DNA from 2 places in the Streptomyces sp. HUAS MG56 genome. Region 2 is predicted to be linked to the other one. Evidence: riboswitches for the same ligand, from Rfam matches in the RefSeq annotation. Region 2 holds a riboswitch; the other holds the start of a gene.
What was found. A riboswitch is a leader RNA that binds a small molecule or an ion and turns the genes downstream of it on or off. The one in region 2 is predicted to bind cyclic di-AMP.
Positions count from the first base shown of each region.

Region 1 (6,989 bases), 2.6 Mb from region 2:
CCGCCTGCTCGACCTGGTGCAGGTCATGGACCGGATCCGCGTCGAATGCCCCTGGTCCTCCCGGCAGACCCACGAGGGCCTCGCCAAGTACGGCATCGAGGAGGCGTACGAACTGGTCGAGGCGATCGAGGCCGGCGACCGCGAGGAGTTGCGCGAGGAGCTGGGCGACGTCCTCCTCCAGGTCGTCTTCCACTCCCGGATCGCCGAGGAGCACCCGGACGCGCCCTTCTCCGTCGACGACGTGGCCGGCGGCATCGTCACCAAGCTCATCCACCGCCACCCGCACGTCTTCGGCGACGAGAAGGCCGAGACCCCGGAGGACGTCAAGGAGCACTGGCTGCGCACCAAGGCCGAGGAGAAGCGGCGCACCTCGGTCACGGAGGGCGTCCCGCTCGGCCAGCCCGGCCTGGCCCTCGCCGCCAAGCTCGCCTCCCGCGCCCGTACGGCGGGCCTGGACGTCCCCCTCCCGCGCGGCGAGGGCGTCGGCTACGACCTGCTCGGCCTGGCGGTCCGTGCCGAGGCGGCCGGCGTGGACCCGGAGGCGGCCCTGCGCGCGGCGGCGCGGGTGTACCGGGACGCGATACTCCGGGCGGAGGGCACGGCACCGGAGCAGGGGTGACGGGCGGGTCCGGATACCGTCGAGGGGTGACCGACCAGCACCACCCCTCGCCCGCCCCCGGCGCGCCCGGCGTTCCCGAGCTGTTCTCCTGGGAGTTCGCCACCGATCCGTACCCGGCGTACGCCTGGCTGCGGGAGCACGCCCCCGTGCACCGGACGCGATTGCCCAGCGGGGTCGAGGCGTGGCTGGTCACGCGGTACGCCGACGCCCGGCAGGCCCTCGCCGACCAGCGGCTGAGCAAGAACCCGGCCCATCACGACGAGCCCGCGCACGCCAAGGGCAAGACCGGTATCCCCGGCGAGCGCAAGGCCGAGCTGATGACACATCTGCTGAACATCGACCCGCCGGACCACACCCGGCTGCGCCGGCTGGTCAGCAAGGCGTTCACACCCCGCCGTGTCGCCGAGTTCGCGCACCGGGTGCAGGAGCTGACCGACCAGCTCATCGACCGCTTCGCGGAAAGGGGGTCAGCCGACCTCATCCACGAGTTCGCCTTCCCCCTGCCCATCTACGCCATCTGCGACATGCTCGGCGTCCCGCGCGAGGACCAGGACGACTTCCGGGACTGGGCGGGGATGATGATCCGGCACGGCGGAGGCCCGCGCGGCGGGGTCGCGCGGTCGGTCAAGAAGATGCGCGGCTACCTCGCCGAGCTGATCCACAAGAAGCGCGAGGCGCTGCCCGCCGAGCCCGCGCCCGGCGAGGACCTGATCTCCGGCCTCATCCGCGCCTCCGACCACGGCGAGCACCTCACCGAGAACGAGGCCGCCGCCATGGCCTTCATCCTCCTGTTCGCCGGTTTCGAGACCACGGTGAACCTGATCGGCAACGGCACCTACGCCCTGCTCACCCACCCCGGGCAGCGCCGGCGGCTCCAGGACTCCCTGGCGCGCGGGGAGCGGGACCTGCTGGAGACCGGTATCGAGGAACTGCTGCGCTACGACGGCCCGGTGGAGCTGGCCACCTGGCGGTTCGCCACCGAGCCGCTCGTCATCGGAGGGCAGGACATCGCGCCCGGCGACCCGGTGCTCGTGGTGCTCGCGGCGGCCGACCGGGACCCGGAGCGGTTCGCCGAGCCGGACGTGCTGGACCTCTCCCGCCGGGACAACCAGCACCTCGGCTACGGCCACGGCATCCATTACTGCCTCGGCGCGCCGCTCGCCCGCCTGGAGGGCCAGAGCGCGCTCGCCACCCTGTTCACCCGGCTGCCCGACCTGCGGCTCGCCGCTGATCCGGCCGAGCTGCGCTGGCGCGGCGGGCTCATCATGCGGGGGCTGCGCACCCTGCCGGTCGAGTTCACCCCGGTCCCCGCCGGCGGGGGAACCGCCGCTGCCGTACAAGCGTCGTAGGGGTGGGCGAAACCGGCGTAACGGCCTCGTGGGAAACGAAACATGACAGGGATTCAACCCTGTGATCTTCACGTGATCTGCGCGGCATTAACTTGTGACAAGTGATCGTGTGCCGATACGTTCACCCATCAGCGTGGCGACCGGCACCGTCCGCCGCCGCGCCGGTCCTGCTGTCGCACGAAAGGCTTCCGCATGCTCACCGGGAACGGTCGTCACCGTCGCCCCCGTCAGGCTCCGGCCCTCCTCGTCGCGGCCGGCGTGACCGGCTCCGCCATCGCCATCCCGCTGCTCGGCGCCGCGAGCGCCCACGCGGCCGACGGCACCACGTGGGACAAGGTCGCCGAGTGCGAGAGCGGCGGCTCCTGGAGCCAGAACAGCGGCAACGGGTACTACGGCGGTCTCCAGATATCGCAGGACGACTGGGACAAGTACGGCGGCACGCAGTACGCCGACAGCGCCGACCAGGCCAGCCGCAACCAGCAGATCGCCGTCGCCGAGAAGATCCTCGCCGACCAGGGCACCAAGCCGTGGACCATGTGCGCGCTGACCGCCGGGCTGACCTCCAACTCGGGTTCGGTCGACGTCGACACGGGCGTCGGGAACTCCGGGAGCGGCAAGAGCTCGGGTGGCGACTCCGGATCGACGAACGGTTCCGATTCGTCCGGTCTGTCGGACTCGTCCGGGTCCGACTCGGGTTCCGGGGACGGGTCGGGCGCCCACTCCGGCTCGAAGTCCGGCTCCGGCGCGGACGCTTCCTCGGATGCCGGTGCCACGCCCGGACCGAGCGCGAGTGACGGGGGCGGCAAGGAGTCGGGCGCGTCGCACGGCTCCAAGGGTGCAGGCAGCCACAAGTCCGACAAGGGCGACAAGGCGGGCACGTCCGGTTCCGATGGTTCCATCGGGTCCTCCGGTGGCGGAGGCGCGCAGGGCGGCGACAGCTCGCCCAGCGCCACCCCCGGGACCGACGAGTCGGACAATTACCCGCAGAGCACCGGTTCCTGGAGCCTCGTCGACACGGGAGCGCTCAGCAGTGGCGGACGTCACCGCGGCGGAAGTGCGGACGAAAACGTGACAAACGGTCAGGATGCCGCGTCCTCGGGCCGTCACGCGGGCCACCGGACGAACACCTATACGGTCCGTGAGGGCGACACGCTCGCCTCCATCGCCGGCTCTCTCGGCGTCGACGGCGGATGGCGCGCGCTCTATGACGGCAACAAGAAGGTGATAGGGGCCGACCCGAACCAGATCACCGCCGGTCAGACCCTGGAAGTCGGTAACGAAAAGGACGCGGAGTAAGGCGAGTTGGCGCCCCGCTTGATCGCTAATGTCCGTTTTGGCGAAAGTGTGGGATGAGTCTCAGAAGCCCTGATCGTCTTTGAAATTCCGTCGATCGCCTGTCTACGGTCAGGACCGCTCGTCACCACGAGCCCCGGTTGCCGCAACGCCGAATCCTGCCAGCGGCCGTCCGGGAACAGTCGTCGCGTCAAGCGCCGTAGGCAGGAGCGGGGGACCCAAGGTAGGCGCTGGAACCGGCAGTTGACGCCGGATCCGGCTTGGGGTGAAGCCGCAGGCCCGCGACAGCGGGCGTGCGGCCGGGCAACTCAACCGGCCCGAACCCGACAGCTCACCTCGCAGGCGTCGGTGAGGGGATCGATCCATGCTGTTTTCCGGCAAGGGCAAGCACCGTCGTCCGTCCAAGGCCGTCCGCGTCGTCGCGCTGGCCGGTGTCACCGGTGCCGCCGTCGCCGCCCCGCTGATGGCGGCCGGCAACGCCTCCGCCGCCACCGCCTCCGAGTGGGACGCGGTCGCCCAGTGCGAGTCGGGTGGCAACTGGTCCATCAGCACCGGCAACGGCTTCTACGGCGGCCTCCAGTTCTCCGCCTCCACCTGGGCCGCGTACGGCGGCACCGCCTACGCCTCGACCGCCAACCAGGCCACCAAGGCGCAGCAGATCGCCGTCGCCGAGAAGGTCCTCGCCTCGCAGGGCAAGGGTGCCTGGCCGGTCTGCGGCACGGGCCTGTCCTCCGCCCCGTACAACGGCTCCGCCCCGAGCACCGGCTCCGGCTCCACCGGCAGCGGCTCGGCGGGCAGCGGTTCCTCCGGCAGCGCCACCACCCGCTCCGCCGACCAGCAGGCCGCCACCCGCTCCACCGAGCGCTCGGCCCCGAAGGCGAGCAAGACCGTCACCACCCCGACCGGCAAGAAGGTCAAGAAGGGCGACGGCGAGTACAAGGTCGTCAAGGGCGACACCCTCAGCTCCATCGCCGAGAAGCATCACGTCGCCGGCGGCTGGCAGAAGCTGTTCCAGCTGAACAAGGACATCGTCGACAACGCCGACCTCATCTTCCCCGGTCAGCAGCTGCACCTGAAGTGACATCCGGCTCCGGCCGGACGCGCAGCGCCCTCACATCCCCACCCCCCACACCGAGGACCCCGTGAGGGTCACCCCCGTCCCCACGGGCTCCCCGTCCCGGCGCGTGTTCCCCCGTACGCGCCGGGACGGGGCTTTCTGTTTCCCCGCTCTTCAGCCGGGCCTCATCGACAGCCCCCTTTGTTCCGAGGGTGAACAATGGGTACCGTCTGCATGTCCCACCGCGTTCACGGGGCGGTCGGTCGCGGGCCGATCCCCCGGAGACGGTTAGGCTCTAGTCGCACGGCGCAGCCGCAAGGCACACCGCCCCGCACTTCCAGCGTCACATCCAAGAAGGAGATGCTCGTGCCGTCCATCGACGTCGTCGTAGCCCGGGAAATCCTGGACTCCCGAGGCAACCCCACGGTCGAGGTCGAGGTCGGCCTCGACGACGGCAGCACGGGTCGTGCCGCCGTTCCGTCGGGCGCCTCGACCGGTGCCTTCGAGGCCATCGAGCTGCGCGACGGTGACCCGAACCGCTACCAGGGCAAGGGCGTCGAGAAGGCCGTCCTCGCCGTCATCGAGCAGATCGGCCCGGAGCTGGTCGGCTACGACGCCACCGAGCAGCGCCTGATCGACCAGGCCATGTTCGACCTGGACGCCACCGACAACAAGGGCTCCCTCGGCGCCAACGCCATCCTCGGCGTCTCCCTCGCCGTCGCCCACGCCGCCTCCGAGGCCAGCGACCTGCCGCTGTTCCGCTACCTGGGCGGCCCGAACGCGCACCTGCTGCCGGTGCCGATGATGAACATCCTCAACGGCGGCTCGCACGCGGACTCCAACGTGGACATCCAGGAGTTCATGATCGCTCCGATCGGCGCGGAGTCCTTCTCCGAGGCGCTGCGCTGGGGCGCGGAGGTCTACCACACGCTGAAGAAGGTCCTGAAGTCCAAGGGCCTGTCCACCGGCCTGGGCGACGAGGGCGGCTTCGCCCCGAACCTGGAGTCGAACCGCGCCGCCCTCGACCTCATCCTGGAGGCGATCAAGGAGGCCGGTTACGTCCCCGGCCAGCAGATCGCCCTCGCGCTCGATGTCGCCGCCTCCGAGTTCTACAAGGACGGCAAGTACCTCTTCGAGGGCAAGGAGCGCTCCGCCGCCGAGATGACGGAGTACTACGAGGAGCTCGTCTCCGCGTACCCGCTCGTCTCCATCGAGGACCCGCTGTTCGAGGACGACTGGGCCGGCTGGAAGGTCATCACCGACCGCCTCGGCGACAAGGTCCAGCTCGTCGGCGACGACCTGTTCGTCACCAACCCCGAGCGCCTCGCCCGCGGCATCGAGGAGGGCACCGCCAACGCCCTGCTGGTCAAGGTCAACCAGATCGGCTCGCTGACCGAGACCCTGGACGCCGTCGAGCTGGCCCAGCGCAGCGGCTTCAAGTGCATGATGTCGCACCGCTCCGGCGAGACCGAGGACGTCACCATCGCCGACCTGGCCGTCGCCACCAACTGCGGCCAGATCAAGACCGGCGCCCCGGCCCGCTCCGAGCGCGTCGCCAAGTACAACCAGTTGCTGCGCATCGAGGAGATCCTCGACGACGCCGCGGTGTACGCGGGCCGCTCCGCCTTCCCGCGCTTCAAGGGCTGAGCCGTTAAGAGGTAAGTCCTAGCCAGTCGTACGTACGTCCCCGTACCGGTCCCGTACCGTGTCCGGGGACGTACGCACGTGTGAGGCGTGCCAGGCACAGCGCAAGGGGAGGCGAGAGCCAGATGGCCGCGAGGGACCGGGACCGTTTCTCCACCGCGACCAGGCTGCGGCTGCTCGGCGAGCAGACGGCGGCCCGGGTCTACCGCTCCCAGACCAAGCGGCAGGCCCGCCGCTCCCGGCTCACCGGGCGCGCGGCGCTGCTCGTGCTGGTGCTGTGCACGATGATCGTCGCGCTCGCGTACCCGATGCGCCAGTACGTCTCCCAGCGCGCGCAGATCTCCGACCTCCAGCGCCAGAAGCAACAGGCCGAGCAGCGCGTCGAGCAGCTGCGCGACCTCAAGGCACGCTGGCAGGACGACGCCTACGCCGAGCAGGAGATCCGGCGGCGGCTGCATTATGTGATGCCGGGGGAGACCGGGTACACGGTCGTCGATCCCGGTATGGCCAAGCAGTCCCGCGCCGACCTGAAGGCCGCCCAGCGGCCCTGGTACGCCAACGTCTGGGACGGGGTCGACAAGTCCGACGCCTCCGACCAGTGAACCGACAGCACGCCCCGATCCACCGCCTCTTCTGAGAAAGCCGCTCTGAAAGCAGTCATGGAAACCCCTCCGCCGCCCACTTCGCGCACCGAGCCCACCGACGCGGACGTCGAGGCCTTCAAGCAGCAGCTGGGCCGCCCGCCGCGGGGTCTGCGGGCCATCGCGCACCGCTGCCCGTGCGGCCAGCCGGACGTCGTGGAGACGGCGCCGCGGCTGCCCGACGGCACGCCCTTCCCGACGCTGTACTACCTGACGTGCCCGAAGGCGTCCTCCGCCATCGGCACGCTGGAGGCCAACGGCGTGATGAAGGAGATGACCGAGCGCCTGGCGGCCGACCCGGAACTGGCCGCCGCCTACCGGGCCGCGCACGAGGACTACATCCGGCGCCGGGACGAGATCGAGGAGCTGAAGGGCTTCCCGAGCGC
Region 1 is NZ_CM178722.1:4,760,919-4,767,907, reverse strand. Features, by position in the region: gene AC4OXY_RS22545 (nucleoside triphosphate pyrophosphohydrolase) at 1-619, shown strand, start outside; gene AC4OXY_RS22540 (cytochrome P450 family protein) at 646-1,968, shown strand; gene AC4OXY_RS22535 (transglycosylase family protein) at 2,161-3,264, shown strand; cyclic di-AMP (ydaO/yuaA leader) riboswitch at 3,447-3,621, shown strand; gene AC4OXY_RS22530 (transglycosylase family protein) at 3,626-4,342, shown strand; gene eno (phosphopyruvate hydratase) at 4,679-5,965, shown strand; gene AC4OXY_RS22520 (FtsB family cell division protein) at 6,088-6,564, shown strand; gene AC4OXY_RS22515 (DUF501 domain-containing protein) at 6,622-6,989, shown strand, end outside.
Region 1: it holds a riboswitch for cyclic di-AMP, as region 2 does, so the genes downstream of both, AC4OXY_RS22530 (transglycosylase family protein) here and AC4OXY_RS34645 (M23 family metallopeptidase) in region 2, are expected to answer to the same signal.

Region 2 (6,989 bases):
CCTGGGCGAGCGTCTCGTGGAACCAGCCGCCCAGTGACCGAAGATCCTCGCTGCTGCCCCGCCTGGCCCGCTCCTGGCCCAGTCTGACCAGGCCGCGCAGCACCTTCAGATGTGCCTCCGTGCGCCGCTGCGCGGCCCGGGCGGCGCCGAGCGGCTCCAGGAGCATCCGCATCTCCAGCAGGTCGGCCGCCTCCTGCTCGGTCGGCTCGGCCACGCACGCGCCCGCGTGCCGGCGCGTCACCACGAAGCCCTCCGCCTCCAGCGTGCGCAGGGCCTCGCGGACGGGGACGCGCGAGACGCCGTAGCGGCGGGCCAGGACTTCCTCGGTGAGGCGGCTGCCGCGCTCGTGGACACCGGCGACGATGTCGTCCCGGATCGCCGTGCATACCGAGTGCGCCGGAATACGCATGACCGACCTCCGCCTTAATCCCCGTGACACGTCGACGATGGACGCGTGTTCCGTGACTCTATTGCAATGAGCCAGAATTTCCGACGGCGGGCCGGAATCCATGGATATTTTTTGGACAGCGACTCCCGTAAGCGCACCGGGGACACCGTGGAAAAACGACGAAAGCCCCGGCTCGGTGAGCCGGGGCTTCGGATGCCGTGTCTCGTGCGCCGTGCGCGTCAGACGTTCACGCCGTGCTCGCGGAGGTAGGCGACCGGGTCGACGTCCGAGCCGTAGTCGGGGGTCGTACGGGCCTCGAAGTGCAGGTGCGGTCCGGTGACGTTGCCGGTCGCGCCGGACAGGCCTATCTGCTCGCCCGGGGTGACCTGTTGGCCCACCGTGACGCCGATGGACGACAGGTGGCCGTACTGGGTGTACATGCCGTCGGCCATCCGGATCACGATCTGGTTGCCGTACGCGCCGCCCCAGCCGGTGGAGACGACGGTGCCGGAGCCGACCGCGTGGACGGGCGTGCCGCTGGCCGCGTGGAAGTCGATGCCGGTGTGGGAGCCGGAGGACCACAGGGAACTGCTGGCCTTGTAGCCCGTGGAGACGTACGAGTCCGTGATCGGGGCGACGAAGCGGTTCAGCCGCTCGCGCTCCGCCTCGCGTGCGGCGCGGGCCTTGGTCTCGTGGATCTCCTGGGCCCGCCGGGCCGCGGCCTCCTCGGCCGCCTTCTGCGCGGCGGCCTGCCGCTGGGCGGCTGCCTGCGCGTCGATCTGCTCGGCGATGTCGTCGCCCACGCTGATCACCGGGGTGAGGCCGGTCTGCTCGACGGAGTTCTGGGCGGCGGACGCGGGGGAGGCCGCGAGGGTGCCGATGACACCGGTGGTGAGGGCCGCGACGCCGGCCGCCTGAGCGGCGGTGCGCGTGACCCGGCCGGGCTTGCGGTGCTTCCCGGTGGCGCACATGAACGCCATGGAGTGGCTGGTCCTTTCCTTCCCTCTCGCCTACCGGGTTAGCTGACGGGTTCGGAGCAGGAAGGTCTCCTACGGCCCCCACGCGCACGCGTGGGCGTCCGATTCACCCCAGGGGACGTTGTGGGTCCCCGGCTCCCCTGGCTCGCGCCGTACGGGGACTCGGCGATGGCTGTCCGGTGCCGCGGGTGCGGCGCACTGCCTGACGAACAGCCCGGACGACGCTAGGCGGGCCTGCCGCCGGTCCCCAAACCGAACCGGGCTTTTGTAGCGCATCCCACAGGGCAGACAGGCAACCTCCGTCCCAAATCGGGCATCTGGGGAAGGGCGCGGAACGACGAGGGGCCCTGACGGCCCGTAGGCGGTCAGGGCCCCACGCGGGCGTGCCCTACTCGGCCGCGACCACGCTGACTTCGCCGATGCCGAGAGCCTCCACCGGCGCCTTGATCTGCGAGGCGTCACCGACGAGGACGGTCACCAGGCCGTCCACCGGGAAGGCGTTCACGACGGCGGCCGTGGCCTCCACCGTGCCCGTGGCGGCCAGCTGCCGGTACAGCGTCGCCTGGAAGTCGTCGGGCAGATGCTGCTCGACCTGGTCGGCCAGCGTGCTCGCGACGGCCGCCGCCGTCTCGTACTTGAGCGGCGCGACCCCGACGAGGTTCTGGACGGCCACGTCCCGCTCGGCGTCGGTCAGTCCCTCCGCCGCGAGGGTGCGCAGCACCGTCCACAGGTCGTCCAGCGCGGGGCCGGTGTTCGGCGTGTCCACCGAGCCGCTGATGGCGAGCAGGGAGGCACCCGTGCCGTCCGCGGCGGACCGCAGGACCTGGCCGAAGGCACGCACACCGTAGGTGTAGCCCTTCTCCTCGCGCAGGACGCGGTCCAGGCGGGAGGTGAGGGTGCCGCCCAGGCAGTACGTGCCGAGCACCTGCGCGGGCCACACGCGGTCGTGCCGGTCGGGGCCCACGCGGCCGATCAGCAGCTGCGTCTGGACCGCACCGGGCCGGTCCACGATGACCACGCGGCCGGTGTCGTCGGCGCTCACGGCCGGCACGGGCCGGGGCTGCCCCGGGGTACCGCTCCAGGCACCCAGGGTGTCGCCGAGCAGGGCGTCCAGGTCGATGCCGGTGAAGTCGCCGACCACGACCGTGGTGGCCGTCGAGGGGCGCACATGGCGGTCGTAGAAGGCGCGTACGGCGGCCGCGTCGATCTTCTCGACCGTCTCCTCGGTGCCCTGGCGCGGACGCGACATGCGCGAGGTGGCCGGGAACAGCTCCTTGGACAGCTCCTTGGCGGCCCGGCGGGTGGGGTTGGCCAGCTCGTGCGGGATCTCGTCCAGGCGGTTGCGGACCAGCCGCTCGACCTCGCTCTCGGCGAACGCGGGCGCGCGCAGGGCGTCGGCGAGCAGGCCGAGGCCCTTGGCGAGGCGGGAGGCGGGCACCTCCAGGCTGATGCGGACACCGGAGTGGTCGGCGTGCGCGTCGAGCGTGGCACCCGCGCGCTCCAGCTCGGCCGCGAACTCCTCGGCGGAGTGCTGGTCGGTGCCCTCGGAGAAGGCCCGCGCCATGATCGTGGCGACGCCGTCCAGACCGGCCGGCTCGGCGTCCAGGGGCGCGTCGAGCAGCACCTCGACGGCGACGACCTGCTGGCCGGGGCGGTGGCAGCGCAGCACCGTCAGGCCGTTGTCGAGCGCCGCGCGCTCGGGGGCCGGGAACGCCCACGGCTTGGCCTCGCCGGGCCGCGGCTGAGGGTGGAAGTCCATGCTGGCGAGCTGCTCGGTCACTTGGCCGTCTCCTCGTTCTCGTTGCCGGCCTCTACGGTCGCTTCCTGCTCCGGGTCCTCGGGCACGTCGGCGTCGGGGGCCGCTTCCGGGGACTTCGGCTCGTAGACGAGGACCGCGCGGTTGTCGGGACGCAGGCGGGCCTTGGCGACCTCCTGGACCTCCTCGGCGGTCACCGCCAGGACGCGCTGCACAGCCGTGAGGGCGAGCTGCGGGTCGCCGAACAGGACGGCGAACCGGCACAGTTCGTCGGCGCGGCCCGCCACCGTGCCGAGCCGGTCCAGCCACTCGCGCTCCAACTGGGCCTGGGCGCGCTCCATTTCCTCCGGCGTCGGGCCCTCCTCGGCGAACCGGGCGAGCTCCTCGTCGATGGCGGCCTCGATGACCGGCACCTCGACGTCGCCGGAGGCCTTCACGTCCAGCCAGCCCATCGAGGGCGCGCCGGCGAGGCGCAGCAGGCCGAAACCGGCCGCGACGGCCGTACGGTCGCGGCGCACCAGCCGGTTGTACAGCCGGGAGGACTCGCCGCCGCCGAGGACGGTCAGGGCGAGGTCGGCCGCGTCGCACGCGCGCGTGCCGTCCTCCGGCAGCCGGTAGGCGGCCATCAGGGCGCGCGCCGGGACCTCCTCGACGACGACCTCGCGCTTCTGCTCGCCGATGACCTCGGGCAGGGAGCCGTCGCGGGGCGCGGGCTTGCCGTCGTGCGCGGGGATCGAGCCGAAGTACTTCTCGATCCAGGCGAGGGTCCGTACGGGGTCGATGTCGCCGACCACGGACAGCACCGCGTTGTTCGGCGCGTAGTAGGTGCGGAAGAACTGGCGGGCGTCCTCCAGGGTGGCCGCGTCCAGGTCCGCCATCGAGCCGATCGGCGTGTGGTGGTAGGGGTGGCCCTGCGGGTAGCTGAGGGCGGTCAGCTTCTCGAAGGCGGTGCCGTAGGGGACGTTGTCGTAGCGCTGGCGGCGCTCGTTCTTGACGACGTCCCGCTGGTTCTCCATGGACTCGTCGTCCAGGGCGGCCAGCAGCGAGCCCATGCGGTCGGCCTCCAGCCAGAGCGCGAGCTCCAGCTGGTGGGCGGGCATGGTCTCGAAGTAGTTGGTGCGCTCGAAGCTGGTGGTGCCGTTCAGCGAGCCGCCGGCACCCTGCACCAGTTCGAAGTGGCCGTTGCCCTTCACCTGTCCCGAGCCCTGGAACATCAAGTGCTCGAAAAGGTGAGCCAGGCCGGTACGCCCCTTGACTTCGTGGCGGGAGCCGACGTCGTACCAGAGGCAGACCGCCGCCACCGGGGTCAGGTGGTCCTCGGAGAGCACCACGCGCAGACCGTTGGCCAGGCGGTGCTCGGTCGCTGTCAGGCCCCCGGAGCCTGCCTCGGCTGTGGTCGTGTGACCCATGGGCATGTACGTCCCTTCGCGAGCGGAGGCGGTTGTGCAAACCGCGGTTTTCCTGCCGTGCCTGCCACTGTATGCAAAGCGTGCGGGGCCTCGGCGAAGTTCCCGCGGGCCGTACGCCCACAGCGGATCGCGCACACCGTTCCGGGCGGGTGCCGGAGCGGGTGCCGGGACGGGTGCCGGGACGGCTTCCGGCAGCCGACGGGGCCGCGGACACCGGGTCGTGGCACGGGTTGTCAGTGCCTCGGTCCACAATGGTCGGCGTCAGATCCGTCAAACGCTTCAGCAAGGAGCCAGGCAGGATGGCCCGCCGCAGCACGAAGACCCCGCCGCCCGACGACTCGTACGAGGAGAAGATCCTCGACATCGACGTCGTGGACGAGATGCGTGGCTCCTACCTCGAGTACGCGTACTCGGTCATCTATTCGCGCGCCCTGCCGGACGCCCGTGACGGCCTCAAGCCGGTGCACCGCCGGATCGTGTACCAGATGAACGAGATGGGCGTGCGCCCCGACCGCGCCTACGTGAAGTGCGCGCGTGTCGTCGGCGAGGTCATGGGCAAGCTGCACCCGCACGGCGACGCGTCGATCTACGACGCCCTGGTGCGCATGGCCCAGCCGTTCTCCATGCGCGTGCCGCTCGTCGACGGCCACGGCAACTTCGGCTCGCTGGGCAACGACGACCCGCCGGCCGCGATGCGGTACACCGAGTGCCGGATGGCCGAGGCGACGAGCCTGATGACCGAGTCGATCGACGAGGACACGGTCGACTTCGCGCCCAACTACGACGGCCAGGAGCAGGAGCCGGTGGCTCTGCCGGCCGCCTTCCCGAACCTGCTGGTCAACGGCTCCTCGGGCATCGCGGTCGGCATGGCGACGAACATGCCGCCGCACAACCTCGGCGAGGTGATCGCGGCCGCCCGCCATCTGATCCGGTCTCCGAACGCCGACCTGGACGCGCTGATGCGGCACGTCCCGGGCCCGGACCTGCCCACCGGCGGCCGGATCGTCGGCCTCGACGGCATCCGGGACGCGTACGCGACGGGCCGCGGCACCTTCAAGATCCGGGCCACGGTGTCGGTGGAGACGGTGACGGCCCGCCGCAAGGGCCTGGTCATCACCGAACTGCCCTTCACGGTCGGCCCCGAGAAGGTCATCGCGAAGATCAAGGACCTGGTCAACGCGAAGAAGGTCCAGGGCATCGCCGACGTCAAGGACCTCACCGACCGCGAGCACGGCCTGCGCCTGGTCATCGAGATCAAGAACGGCTTCGTGCCGGAGGCGATCCTGGAGCAGCTGTACAAGCTGACCCCGATGGAGGAGTCCTTCGGCATCAACAACGTGGCGCTGGTGGACGGCCAGCCGCTCACCCTGGGCCTGAAGGAGCTGCTGGAGGTCTATCTCGACCACCGCTTCGACGTGGTCCGGCGCCGCAGCGAGTTCCGCCGCACCAAGCGCCGCGACCGGCTGCACCTGGTCGAGGGTCTGTTGACCGCGCTGGTCGACATCGACGAGGTCATCCGGCTGATCCGCTCCAGCGAGAACTCCGCGCAGGCCAAGCAGCGCCTGATGGAGCGCTTCTCACTGAGCGAGATCCAGACGCAGTACATCCTCGACACGCCGCTGCGCCGGCTCACCAAGTACGACCGCATCGAGCTGGAGGCGGAGAAGGACAGGCTCACCGCGGAGATCGAGGAGCTGACCCGGATCCTGGAGTCCGACGCGGAGCTGCGCAAGCTGGTCTCGGCCGAACTGGCCGCCGTGGCCAAGAAGTTCGGCACCGACCGGCGCACGGTCCTGCTGGAGTCCGCGGGTGCCCCGGTGGCCGCGGTGCCGCTCCAGGTGGCCGACGACCCGTGCCGGGTGCTGATGTCCTCGACCGGTCTGCTGGCCCGCGCGGCGGCCGACGCGGCGTTCCCGGAGGAGGCCGGCGCGAAGCGCGTCAAGCACGACGTGATCGTCTCGGCGGTGCCGGCGACCGCACGCGGTGAGATCGGGGCGGTGACCTCGGCGGGCCGGCTGCTGCGGATCAACGTGGTCGACCTGCCCCAGCTGCCGCAGACGGCGACCGCGCCGAACCTCGCCGGGGGCGCCCCGCTCGCGGAGTTCGTGTCCCTGGTGGACGACGAGACGGTGGTCTGCCTGACCACGCTCGACGAGTCGTCCCCGGGCCTCGCGCTCGGCACGGAACAGGGTGTCGTCAAGCGCGTGGTGCCCGACTACCCGTCCAACAAGGACGAGTTGGAGGTCATCACGCTCAAGGAGGGCGACCGGATCGTCGGCGCGGTGGAACTGCGCACCGGCGACGAGGACCTGGTCTTCATCACGGACGACGCGCAGCTGCTGCGCTTCCAGGCGTCCATCGTGCGCCCGCAGGGCCGCCCGGCGGGCGGTATGGCGGGCATCAAGGTCGCCGACGGCGCCAAGGTGATCTCCTTCACGGCGGTCGACCCGGCCGCCGAC
Region 2 is NZ_CM178722.1:7,371,902-7,378,890, reverse strand. Features, by position in the region: gene AC4OXY_RS34650 (GntR family transcriptional regulator) at 1-409, opposite strand, end outside; gene AC4OXY_RS34645 (M23 family metallopeptidase) at 628-1,368, opposite strand; cyclic di-AMP (ydaO/yuaA leader) riboswitch at 1,381-1,543, opposite strand; gene AC4OXY_RS34640 (M16 family metallopeptidase) at 1,754-3,124, opposite strand; gene AC4OXY_RS34635 (M16 family metallopeptidase) at 3,142-4,536, opposite strand; gene AC4OXY_RS34630 (DNA gyrase/topoisomerase IV subunit A) at 4,830-6,989, shown strand, end outside.